One region of the Paenibacillus sp. J22FR83 genome, then DNA from elsewhere that is predicted to be linked to it. Evidence: a T-box and tRNA genes for the amino acid it is inferred to sense, from the RefSeq annotation. Region 1 holds a T-box; the other holds one or more tRNA genes.
What was found. The T-box of region 1 lies ahead of leuS (leucine--tRNA ligase). A T-box ahead of a tRNA ligase gene usually reads a tRNA of that ligase, here a tRNA-Leu.
Positions count from the first base shown of each region.

Region 1 (6,596 bases):
TACGGTTACACCGCGAGCGCGTGGAGGCCATATAGGCAATATCGAGGAAATAGGTATCCCAATCTTTCCGGATGCTCATGATGCTTGACTCCCTCCTGATGACATTTCTTTACTCATTTTCGATGTTCAAACTATTTCTAGTATTTTCTCATATTTTGCTAGAAATGAAAAGACGAGCTAGAGTGGCACCACAAACACTTGCCCCTTTATCTTCGCAAACATTTTCTCTCCAATTCCTTTCACGTCCATAAGTTCTTCGACTCGCTTGAAACGTCCCTTCTTCATACGGTACTCGAGAATGGCCCTAGCTTTACTTTCACCGATCCCAGGAAGTTTATCTAACTGCTCCAATGTAGCGGTATTCAAATCGAGAAGTCCCTTTTGAGATTCATTCAATGTAGGTACAGGGATTGGCGAAGCTGTAGCCTGCGTGTCAGTTCCTACGGAGTTTGATTCTTCAGATCGTGGAGCTGTGTAAGTGGATACATCTTCAGACTTAGGTGCAGCGGTCGCACTCGCTTTTGGTGTCGCTTTCGGTTTATCTGAGCCGACAGACACTGCTTTTCCTGCTGCCGCTTTTTTCTCATTCTCCCCTTGCATAAGCAATTCTTCCATCTGTGTATTGATTGGCATGAACGCTGTTTGTATCGTTGGCTGCCCTCCACGTAGAAATGGCCACACCACCCAAACGAATAGCGCGACACCGCCAAGAATCATTCCAATTCTCCTTACTCTATTTCCAAATAAATCCACATGCTACCTTCTTTCTTAGCATATTTGCCATTAGGCAACCATATACATAAAAAAGCGTCCCATGGCTACACGGTTAGTCACACAATGTATGAGACGTGCATGTATGTTTAGGCTTGCTTTTCATGGCTGAGTAACCGCGATTATAGGTTGGTTTTCGTATACAGACTGATTTTATCGGGAGGGATTACTTGATGAAAGCTGGATTCATCGGTACTGGGAGTATGGGAAGTATACTGATAGAAGCATTCATTCATTCCGGGGCATTCAATCCCGAGCAAATTATTGCTAGCAATCGGACATTGCGTAAAGTTGAACTACTTGCGGAGAACTATCCTGGTCTACAGGTGGCAGAATCGAATCGTGAAGTCGTACGTGGAAGTGATTTGATTTTCCTTTGTGTGAAACCATCCGAGTTTAAAAAGGTTATTGATGAAATCAAAGAGGACGTGCTTTCCTCTCAATTTATAATATCCATCACAAGTCCCATTCTGATTAAGCATTTGGAAGGCCTATTACCAGCTAAAATAAGTAAAATCATACCGAGTATTACGAATTATGTGTTAAGTGGTGCTACGCTATGTATTCATGGGAATCGCATGCAGCCTGAAGATAAAGAATGGCTTGAAAACATTTTCACACATATCTCTACACCGATTCGAGTATCCGAGAGTTATACGAGAATATCATCTGATTTATCAAGTTGCGGCCCTGCTTTCCTAGCTAGTTTTATTCAAGCATTCATTGATGCAGCTGTGGAAGAAACAGGTGTTTCTGTTGAGGAAGCTACTTTACTTGCTAGTGAAATGACATTAGGTACTGGGAAATTGCTTACAACGGGAGGATTTAACCCTATCTCCTTACAAAAAAGGGTATCTGTTCCAGGAGGAATTACAGCAGAAGGTTTGCGCATTTTGGAAAAGGAATTTTGCGGTGTGTTCTCTCAAGTCATTCGTGCTACGCATGCTAAGTATGAAGAAGACATTGAGAAGGCTGAGCAGCTCCTTACGATAAAACAAAAGCAGTAGCCTTCCCAATGCATGAATCCTTCGTTCTTAACCTACAACGATATTAACTAATTTACCTTTAACAACAATCAATTTGCGAACGGCCTTTCCGGCGGTCGCTTCTTTGACTTTGTCGAGTTCGAAAGCCAATTTCTCCATCGCTGCTTCATCTGTATCTTTGGAGATCATGATGCGGTCAACGATTTTGCCATTGATCTGTACAACGATTTCAACTTCGTTATCTACCGTCCATGCTTCGTCATAAGCTGGCCATGGTTCGTACGTGATAGATTCCACTCCGCCTAATTTCTCCCAAAGCTCTTCAGCCAAGTGAGGTGCAAGTGGTGAAAGCACCTGTACAAAATTTTTCATCGCTTCGAGTGGCAAACGTTCTGTTTTATAAGCTTCATTGACAAAAATCATCATTTGGCTAATCGCTGTATTGAAGCGAAGTGCCTCGAAATCTTCCGTAATTTTCTTGATCGAACGGTGCCAAGTACGCTTGAATGCATCACTGCCTAGCGTCTCATCCCCGCTAATTTTCGTATGAAGCTGGCCGTTGTCATCAACGAACAAACGCCATACACGATTCAAGAAACGGTTAATGCCATCTACACCTGTTGTGTTCCACGGTTTTGTAGCTTCTAGTGGCCCCATGAACATTTCATAAATACGAAGCGTATCCGCACCTTGATCATTCACGATATCATCTGGATTCACGACATTGCCGCGTGATTTACTCATTTTCTCCATGTTTTCGCCAAGAATCATCCCTTGGTTAACAAGCTTATGGAACGGCTCTTTGGTGTGAACAAAACCAAGATCATAAAGCACTTTATGCCAGAAACGCGCATACAGCAAGTGAAGAACCGCATGCTCCGCTCCACCAATATACAGATCAACCGGAAGCCATTGTTTTTGCAGCTCATCTGAGCAGAATGCTTGATCATTCTTCGGATCGATGAAACGTAGGTAATACCAGCAGCTTCCTGCCCATTGCGGCATCGTATTCGTCTCACGACGAGCTTTCATACCTGTTTCTGGATCGATTGTGTTCACCCATTCAGAAACGTTAGCAAGCGGTGACTCACCTGTACCGGACGGTTTAATTTCATCCACTTCCGGAAGCAATAATGGCAGTTGATCCACTGGAACTGGCTTCATTGTGCCATCTTCAAGGTGTAGAATCGGAATCGGCTCACCCCAGTAACGTTGACGGCTGAACAACCAGTCTCTCAAACGATACGTTACTTTGCCGCGGCCCTTGCCATTTTGCTCCAACCAAGTGATCATGTGATTGATACCTTGCTCAATGTTTAAGCCATCGATCGGACCAGAGTTCACATGCTTGCCATCGCCAGCATAAGCTTCCTTCTCCACATCTCCGCCTTGAACAACTTCGATAATTGGCAGAGCAAATTGCTTCGCAAACTCCCAGTCACGTTGATCGTGACCTGGAACCGCCATAATCGCTCCTGTGCCGTAACCGCCAAGAACATAATCAGCGATCCAAATTGGCACTTTCGTGTCATTAACGGGATTGATTGCATAAGCCCCTGTGAACACGCCTGATTTGTCTTTCGCCAAGTCTGTACGCTCCAAGTCACTTTTACGTGAAGCTTTCTCTTGATATTCTTTAATCGCAGTAGCTTGCGCTTCTGTTGTAATCTGAGCGACTAGCTCATGCTCGGGTGCCAACACGCAGTACGTCGCTCCGAAAAGCGTATCTGGACGTGTTGTGAACACAGTTAAGCTTTTGTCCGAATGACCTTCAATTGCAAATTGAACTTCGGCTCCTGTGGATTTACCAATCCAGTTACGCTGCATATCCTTAATACTCTCGGACCAATCAAGCTCCTCCAGATCCTCAAGCAAACGCTCTGCATACTCCGTAATTTTCAAAATCCACTGACGCATCGGTTTCCGAATAACCGGGTGGTTACCACGTTCGCTTAATCCATCAATGACTTCCTCGTTCGCAAGTACAGTACCAAGCGCTGGGCACCAGTTAACAGGTACTTCATCAACATAAGCAAGACCTTTATTGTACAGTTGGATGAAAATCCATTGTGTCCATTTGTAGTACTCCGGATCCGTTGTGGAGATCTCACGATCCCAATCGTAAGAGAATCCAAGGGACTTAATTTGACGACGGAATGTATCGATGTTTTTCTTCGTAAACTCGCGAGGGTCATTCCCTGTGTCTAAGGCGTATTGTTCTGCAGGAAGACCGAACGCATCCCACCCCATCGGGTGAAGGACGTTAAAGCCTCTCATCCGCTTAAAACGAGAAACGATATCTGTCGCTGTGTAGCCTTCTGGATGTCCTACATGCAAGCCTGCACCTGAAGGGTACGGAAACATATCTAGCGCATAGAATTTCGGCTTATCCGAATTTTCCAACACCTTAAATGTTTTCTTCGCATCCCAATACGCCTGCCATTTTGGTTCAATCGCTTGCGGATTATAGCCCTGTTGTTCTTTCGTTTCTTTCAATTCCTGTGTCATAGCTTATATGCCTCCTTAAATTACTCTCTGCTCATGTATGCCTATACGCACAAAAAAACCTCACATCGCTAGCGGATATCGCTAGGGACGAGAGGTATAATTCCCGTGGTACCACCCTAGTTAACACAAGGCGTTCTTCACCTGTGTTCACTCTGCCCCTTAACGCGGGTGAGACGATCCAGCTAGCGCATCTGATCCAGGATCAGGCGGTTCACCTTCTAGCTCCGAGGCGAGTTCTCAAGACGAACATCTGTCGGCTCACACCCTAGCTCCGACTCTCTGAAAGATGCTGTTCAAGGTACTATTCCTCATCTAAGCTTTCCATACAACTGATTAGCTTTGATTATATGTAAAATAATGCCGCACTGTCAAGCTGATGACGATTCCGTCGGTATTATTTTTTTGCAATAAAGAAAGCTCGCTCGGTCTTCGCTGTTGGCTGCTCCCAAGTAAAGTCTGCTGCTTGATGCACTTCACGGAAACCTGCTTCGATCAGCATCTGTTCCAGCCACTGCAAGGGATACGCTCTTTGTTCATGCTGCTCATCAATGCGACGGAAAGTTTCGCTTGTTCCGCTGTCTTTGACAAAGATCGTTAAATCATGTTCAATCTGAACGCGTTCCTCATCTAACTCGCTTGTCCAGATATAAGCCACATCGTCTTCATTGAGAAAAAAAGGCTGCGATTCTGCGTAAGCGAACAATTGCTGAGGCGTATGTACATCAAATAGGAATAATCCACCGGGCTTAAGTCCTGCCCATGTTTGGCGGAAAGCGTCCACGATGTCCTCTTCCTCTAACAAATAATTAAGGCTGTCACAGAAAGAGATCGCAACATCAACTTCCTCGCCAAGCTCCCACTCGCGTATATCCTGCTGAATCCAACGGATGCCGCCACAGCGAAGTTGACTAGGTTGTTCGCTGTACTTCTGCTCAGCGACAGCAAGCATGTCCTCGGATAGATCAATACCCGTTACCTGTATGCCTTTTGCAGCCAATGGAATGGATAAATTGCCAGTCCCACAGCCTAAATCAACGAGCGTTGCAGGCTTTATACCAAACCGTTGGAAACTTTCCTTCACGAATCGAAGCCAATCGGCATACGGCATGCTGTTCATCAAGCGATCGTACGTGTAGGCGAATTTTTCGTAACTCATCTCAGCCTTGCGTCTCCTCTTGCTTCAGATAGGTCCAGTCCGCTTCCTGATAGACAAGCCCATCTTTCATTAGTTTGCCTAGCGCACGTTTGAAGGCTCCCTTACTGAGCCCGAATTTATCTTTAATAATATCAGCCTGTGTTTTATCCGAAAATGGCATCGCATTCCCTGGACGTCCACGCAGCACTTCTAGTATGCGTTCCGCATCTTCGTCGCGGCCTTTTTCTTTGGGAAGTCTCATGGATAGGTTAACTCGTCCATCTTCTTCACGTACGAACGCAATCCTCACATCCACTTCCTCACCTACGCGAAGCAAGCGAGTCCGCTCTTGTGGGATAATAAGCCCGATGATGCCATAGCCCAGCACACCAGCATCACAAATGACGAAAGTCCCCATTTGAAGAGGACGATACACCCTTGCTTTCACCCATTTGTTCGTCCAACTCGAAGGAGCTCGAACACAAAGAGGAGCCAAGTCGTCTTCAAGCGCTAACTTCGCGATTAATCGGCCCTGGCGATCATGAGCAAGCGTTGCGAATACTTTGTCCCCAACCTGAGGTCGAAGCTCGTCTAATTCAGGTACATGTCGGTAAGGTAATAGCAAATGCCGCCCTAGCCCCATCTCTAGGAAATAACCGAAACGCGGATGAATATCAACGACTTCTAGAAGCCCCACATGACCCATGGTCAACAGAGGTTTCCTCATAGTAGCCATCATCCGATCCAAGGTATCATGGAATAAGAACACTTCCACTTGATCTCCAGGACTGATGCGATTCCCTACGATTTCCGCATACGGCAACAGAAAATCTTGCGTACCATCGGTTAGAAAAAAGCCGTTTGGTGGAACTTCCCTTGCTACCTCGAGGGTAACAAGGGATCCTGCTTCCATTCTCATACGCGCTCCACAACTTTAGCATCGGACCAAAGTCTTTCGATGTTATAGTATTCACGGTCATCACGATGGAAAACGTGGAGAACTACATCCCCTAAATCAAGCAGCACCCATCTTGCTGTATCGATACCTTCATAGCCTCTAATATGAACACCATGTTCATGGGCTTTTTTACGAGCCTCGCCCGCAATCGCTTGAACTTGTGTTTCCGAATTCCCGTGACAAATCACGAAATAATCAGCGATTAAGGATACACCTTTTAAATTCAGGGTAACAATAT
Region 1 is NZ_JCAUAM010000011.1:269,486-276,081, forward strand. It holds gene AC58PV_RS21100 (deoxycytidylate deaminase) at 1-79, opposite strand, end outside; gene AC58PV_RS21105 (ComEA family DNA-binding protein) at 178-717, opposite strand; gene comER (late competence protein ComER) at 945-1,778, shown strand; gene leuS (leucine--tRNA ligase) at 1,806-4,265, opposite strand; T-box leader at 4,346-4,589, opposite strand; gene AC58PV_RS21120 (class I SAM-dependent DNA methyltransferase) at 4,660-5,421, opposite strand; gene AC58PV_RS21125 (CvfB family protein) at 5,423-6,319, opposite strand; gene rsfS (ribosome silencing factor) at 6,316-6,596, opposite strand, start outside.

Region 2 (6,596 bases), on a different contig from region 1:
ACAGAGAAAAGTGTGTCCCTTATTTTGAATGCGGACCGGGATATGTATCAAGCGATGAACGCTTATCAGTTATTGGTAGCTGGCACCTTGACTGCAGAGGAGAGGGCGAACCAGCAGCAGGTGCTTAAAGACAATATTGAACAAACCAATACAAGGGTCGGACAGGCGGTTGCTATTTTAAAATCAAAGGAATTACTGGGAAGTGCACATGCAGAGAAGCAAGTGACGATTGAGCAAAGTGCATCCAGTTTCCAAACTTCTTTCGATCAATGGGTTAAAGAAGCAAATGCGGTTGTTCAAGCGGGAAGTGCTGGCAAAGGCGTTCTGAATGAAGCTAAACTGATGGCCACCTTTGAGAAGGGGCGTGAAGGGCTGAATGTGATAGGTGAAATTCTAGACACGCATGCGAAGCAGAGTATTGATGATATTAAGCAGGAAAATACGGAAACAGCCAAAGGTGTTTATGTCGGCGTTGCGTTCGTCGTCGTTATTCTACTAGGATCTGGCGGATTCGTGATATGGAGAATTATGTCGGTGATTCGTAGGATTATGACCATTACCAGTGAGGTTGCTACGGGAGATTTGCGTCACGAGCCACAACTGAGGTATGCGAAGGATGAACTGGGACAAATTTCAGAATCGGTCGATCATATGGTTGACAAAATGAGAAGCCTAATCGGCACGATTGCACATAATACCCAATTTGTACACGATGCCTCCGTGGAGCTGTCGGACAGCTCCAAAGAGTCTGCTCACGCTGCAGAGCATGTAGCTTCGAACATTCAAGAAATGACGCAGGAAGTGGAAGTGCAAGCAAGAAGCAGTGAAGAGACGAGCCGAGCGATCGAGGAAATGGCGATTGGGATTCAACGCGTCGCAGAGAACTCAAGTGTTATGGCGGATCACTCCTCATTAACCTCTCAGCACGCAACACTCGGCAATGAACTACTTTCGAAGTTGCAGCATCAAATTGTGAATATATTGAGTTCGGTTGAACAGTTGTCAATGACCGTTCTCTCGTTAACGCGTAAGTCTGATGAGATAGGTCAGATTGCATCGAGCATCACGAGCTTTGCCAACCAGACCAATCTCTTGTCGCTGAATGCGTCTATTGAGGCGGCTAGAGCAGGCGAGCATGGTAAAGGATTTAATGTCGTTGCTCAAGAAATTCGCAAATTGGCTTCACAATCCATCGAATCTGCCGACGGAATTAATCAGTTAATTTACGAGACGCGAGTCGAGATTGATAGCGTATCCCAATCGATGAATGCAACGAAGCAGGAAGCAAGTGCAGGCTCACAAATGATGCAGGAAGTGAACCAAAGCTTTGAAACGATTATGCAATCTGTGACACATATCGTCTCGCAGATTCATGAGACGTCAGCCATCACGGAGCAAATGTCGGCCAGCTCCGAAGAAATATCGGCTACGATGGATCAGTCAGCGTCAAGCTCATCTCACATTCTGATGAGATCTCAGACGGTGGCAGCAGCAACGGAGGAGCAGCTTGCCATGATGCAGAATATTGCTGCTGCGTCGGAACAACTGAAGTCGGTTGTGGATACATTGAACGAATCGGTAACTTATTTTAAACTGAAATAGTAGGGATGGTAACGGGGTTCTCATGGTCCATGTAACGTGGTTATGAGGACTCCTAAGCTATGAAATGGAAGATGAGTTTTTCCAAGAATTAGGCTTGTCAAAGATTCTAGAATCCTTTATAATAACACTTATCGTCCTTAACGGGCTGAGTTGTTCAATGACGATGTTATGGCCCGTTGGTCAAGTGGTTAAGACACCTCCCTTTCACGGAGGTAACAGGGGTTCGAGTCCCCTACGGGTCATTGTTTTATCTCTCATGCGGTCGTGGTGGAACGGCAGACACACCATCTTGAGGGGGTGGCGCTCACAAGGCGTGAGGGTTCAAATCCCTCCGACCGCATCCCAGTTTTATTAAAGGAAACCCTTACTATTAAGGGTTTTTTCTTTTTGTCTTGCGTATAAGTCAAATCACATTGGGTGCTAATTATCCCAACGAATAGGCGCATATGGCAGCGTGTTGACCGTGTTTGCAGGAAAGCTGGCTATGCAATAGCCCCCAAAAAATTGATCATTGAAATGAAATCGCGCTGCGCTTACGTTTGAATCCAGATACAAGACTGGAGGAGGAACAGGAATGTCGCGCAATTTGGCCACGATAGTTGGGCAGGTCTCGCAGGCGACGAGGCGGATGCCAATGGCGGAATGGAACTGGAGCGAAGGAGTCGCGCTATATGGTCTGGTTTCGTTATGGAAGGAAACGAAGGACAATTCATTGCTGCAGTATTTGAAAACGTGGATTGACGATCAATTAAAGCAAGGCCGCGTGTTTGAAACCGTGAATGCGACGGCGCCGTGCTTTTCGCTGATTGAGCTGTATGTTGCTTCGGGTGAAACACATTACGCGGATATCATCAAGTCGAGAACCGATTTCCTGCTGCACCGCGCGGAACGGCTTTCGAACGGAGCGTTCGAGCATACGCTCGTGGAAACGAGCTTCGGCGGACAGATGTGGGTTGACACGCTGTTTATGGCTGGACTCTTTTTGGTCAAGGCAGGGCTGCTGTTCGAGAATCGCCAGGCGGTAGACGAGGGACTCAACCAATATTTCCTACATGTACGTTATTTACAGCAGGAGAACGGCCTGTATTATCACGGTTGGGATGAGCGTAAAAACGGTCCGATCGGCTGCTTATGGGCGCGGGGCAATGCGTGGGCGGCAATCGTGTCAGCGGAGCTGCTTGTTCTGCTTCCGGAAACGGAGCCAGCACGGGGCGCAATTAAGGACATTTTGGCGCAGCAACTGGCAGGCTTATCGCAATATCAGGATATATCTGGTTTGTGGACGACGGTGATCGACGATCCGAACACGTATTTGGAAACGTCCGCTGCAGCTGGTATTGCCTATGCAGTGAAGCAAGGAATTCGCTTCGGAAACGTGGATGAAGCCTATGCTCAGATGGCAGATCGTGCAGCGCGTGCCGCACTTTCACACGTGGACTGGGAAGGTGTATTGCGCGGAGTGTCAGCCGGAACGGGCGTGCAGAAGCACGCTGGCGAATACCACGTCATAGCGCAGCACAGGGTGGAAGGCTACGGTCAAGGCTTGCTGTTAATGCTGCTGTCAGCGATGCTGAAGGAAAGCGGCTGAGCTCCGAAACCTACACAAATCCCATACACAACAAGAGCCTGGGTTTCCTGGGTTCTTTCATGTGTATAGCGCCAGATATCCCTATGTTTACCGCCAAACTGCTAGTTCCGAAAAGATGACGATGCTGATGAAAGCGTTCTTTTGCTATAATAAAGCCGAACAGACCCATCCAATCGGAAACAAGAGTGGTGATAAGCTGATGAACCTTGTACGCAAATTATTTCGACAACGACAAATCGCCTTGCTTTTGCTTCTTTCTATCGTGCCGGTGCTCGGTTTCGGGACGTTCAGCTATTACACAAGTCTTCGCCTGATTGAAGCGGAAGTGAAACGGACGTCTGAAGTAGCGATCGCTCAGATGAAGGAGCAGGTGGATCAATTACTTCGGCAAATCGAAGAAGTGACAGGGCAGTTCTCGCTACAGGCGGGAATGCTTCAATTCGTCAAAACCCAAGAAATCCCATTGCTCGGCACGTTGCAGGCAGTCAATGACATCAGGCGTGACCTGGCTAATTTCTCAGCTTCGATCCATGCGGTCGATTCTGTATATCTCTATCATCACAAGCAGCAGCTCGTGCTGACGTCGAACTTGTTATTTGACCTGGGAAATTTTCTTGATACCTCATGGTTGCCGAACTTGCGGCAAGCTGCGGTGGAACGTAAATCGAAGCTGTGGATTACACCACGCGCAATGGATCGTGATCCGGGCAAAGGCTCGGAAGCGCTCACCTATGTGCTTCCGTTGCCATATTTCTACGAGGAGCCTGATGCAGCACTCATCGTTAACGTCAAAACACGCATCATCGCTGACATGATCCGCTCTTTTCCATTTGATAGCCGGGGCGGTTTACTCGTATTTTCGCCGGAGGGGCAGACGATTGTTCAGGCCGGCCAACTAAGGCTAGAGAAACCAGACGCGATTGGCAACTTGCTTGCCAGTGGCGATGGGGTGGAAGGCAGCCGGCCGGTCAAACTGGAAACAGAGGTCGGAGCGATGTACGTGACGACCGAACGCTCTGCTGCATATGGCTTCCTCTATGCCATGCTGATTCCCGCGGATGCGGCGTCGCGCAACGCGCAGTTACTCAAGATTTGGATTATTGTCGCGACAGTGACGCTATCAATGCTTTCGCTGTTTGTCGCGTATTTCAACGTTCGACGATTCCAAAGTGGCTTGCGAAGCATTTTCCTGACACTGCGGGGTAAGGGGGAAGCGAGCGGAGAAGAAGAGCAGGAACCGTTCGATGCTGACTACGCCGAGGGTTTCACACGCATTGAGAACGGCATTGCCGCGCTCCTCAAGGAAATGGGTGATGTGCGTTCACAATGGAGCAGCCAGCTGCCGGTGTTACGTGACCATTTCCTGCTGTCTGCGCTGCTGGGCAACAATGCCGGCATGGATCCGTGGCTGCGTCAGAAGCCCGCGGAAACGCAGCTCTTCCCGGATCCGGTTTTCAGTGTGCTCGTGGCGGAGATGGATGCGACGAGTGAGAACGCTCGCTTCCAGAGCGGCGAAGATATAAAGCTGTTTCTGTTCGCCGTGGCGAATATTAGTCAGGAATTGATGCGAGACAAGTTCGCGACGGAAACAGTAATATCCCGTCAACACGTGGCCGTCATTCTGAATATGCCGCAGCATGCCGCCGAACGTGAGACAGTACGTGCGGCGGAGTCCATTCGCTACGCGGTTTCGTCATACCTGAAGCAGACGGTGACGATCGCAGTCGGCAGGCCGATCACCGATTTCCGAGAACTATCCATTTCGTATCAGGATGCACTTCATGCGTTGCAGGAAAATTGGCCGAAGGCGGGCAATGAAGTGGTTCGCGGGGGCCAAGAGACGGAGGCGGTTGTCTCTGTGCCGTATCCGGCAGAATGCGAAAGCGCGCTGTTGGCGGCAATTCGCGAAGACGACCGCATGCAGGCAACGCAGGAACTGAACGCCTTCTTCGATGGGCTGAACGGAAGTCGGCTTCCCTTTGCTCTAATCAAAACGTATGCGATGCAACTGCTCGTTTCCATCATCCGGTTGTTGCAGGAGTACGACCCCGACCTTACACAGACATATCCGGGACGTAGCCTGTATGCCGAATTTGCCCAGTTGAACGCTTCCCCTTCGATGTGCGATTGGTTCAGCGAAACGGTCATTGCTCCAGGGATTGACTTTCTGAACGGGCTGAAGCGGCTGCGGATGGAAACGATCATGGATCGGACGAAGAAATTGATTGAGGAACGGTACGCCCAAGACTTGTCGCTCCAACTCGCCGCAGATCAGCTCGGCATCAGTCCATCGTATTTGAGTGAGCTAATCAAGCAGCATTTGGGAGAAACATTCATTGCTTATGTGACCCGTTATCGGATCGAAAAGGCAAAAAGTCTATTGCTCAAAACGGAATTGAACATCGCAGACATCGCCACTGAGATTGGATATGGCAATGCCACACATCTCATTCGAGTATTCAAAAAATCGGAAGGCATGACACCAGGCGAATATCGCCTGCGGAGTCGTTCCTGATTCCGCCAAATGCGCCGCAGCCCCCATGGCTGCGGCGCATTTGACGTTGTAAAGGCCACGAAAATGTGACGATTGCGTTGAGATTGCTAGCAGCCGTAAGCTGATGACATCGGTAAAACGACAGCTCGATGCGGCAACAACCGCTATTGGCGAACTGTCCAATGAACCAAAGATTGTGTACAAAGGAGGATCGAACGTCTTGCATAAAGGAGGATCGAACAAGATGGAAATGCGACGCACGATTCCGAGGACCAGCGATTCGGGAACAACAGGCAGATGGCAAGGGCAATTGCGTATCTACAAGCAACACCGTGCGCTTATTCTGATGCTGCTGCCTGGACTGGCGCTATTTCTTTTATTCAGCTACGTGCCGTTGTATGGCATTGTCATCGCATTCAAGCATTTTCAAATTACGGAGGGCATTTTTGGCAGCCCTTGGGCTGGATTGGAGAATTTTGAGCGGTTATTCAAAGGAAATGGCTTTATGAATGCGCTGCGACATTCGGTGCTGATTGCTTTCTTGAAAATGGTGTTTGTGTTTCCCGCACCGATTGTACTAGCGTTGCTGCTGAACGAGATCCGTCTGACCTGGTTTCGGCGAACTATTCAAACGGTGACCTATTTACCGCATTTTTTCTCATGGGTTGTGCTTGCGGGCATCCTGTTTCCGTTTCTAGGCAGTGAAGGCGGCTTCAATAAGCTGCTCGGCCTGTTCGGCATATCGGAGCAATTATGGTTGCTAGAGCCTGACTATTTTTATGGGGCAATCGTATTGACTGACATTTGGCAGTCGGCGGGATGGGGATCGATCGTCTATTTTGCAGTGCTGGCTTCTATCGATCCAAGTCTCTACGAGGCAGCGATCGCAGACGGAGCAAGCCGTTGGAGACG
Region 2 is NZ_JCAUAM010000002.1:109,707-116,302, reverse strand. It holds gene AC58PV_RS04075 (methyl-accepting chemotaxis protein) at 1-1,602, shown strand, start outside; tRNA gene AC58PV_RS04070 (tRNA-Glu) at 1,773-1,844, shown strand; tRNA gene AC58PV_RS04065 (tRNA-Leu) at 1,861-1,942, shown strand; gene AC58PV_RS04060 (glycoside hydrolase family 88/105 protein) at 2,177-3,190, shown strand; gene AC58PV_RS04055 (helix-turn-helix transcriptional regulator) at 3,318-5,705, shown strand; gene AC58PV_RS04050 (ABC transporter permease) at 5,809-6,596, shown strand, end outside.
Region 2: it has a tRNA-Leu gene. The T-box ahead of leuS (leucine--tRNA ligase) is inferred to sense a tRNA for this amino acid. The anticodon was not compared.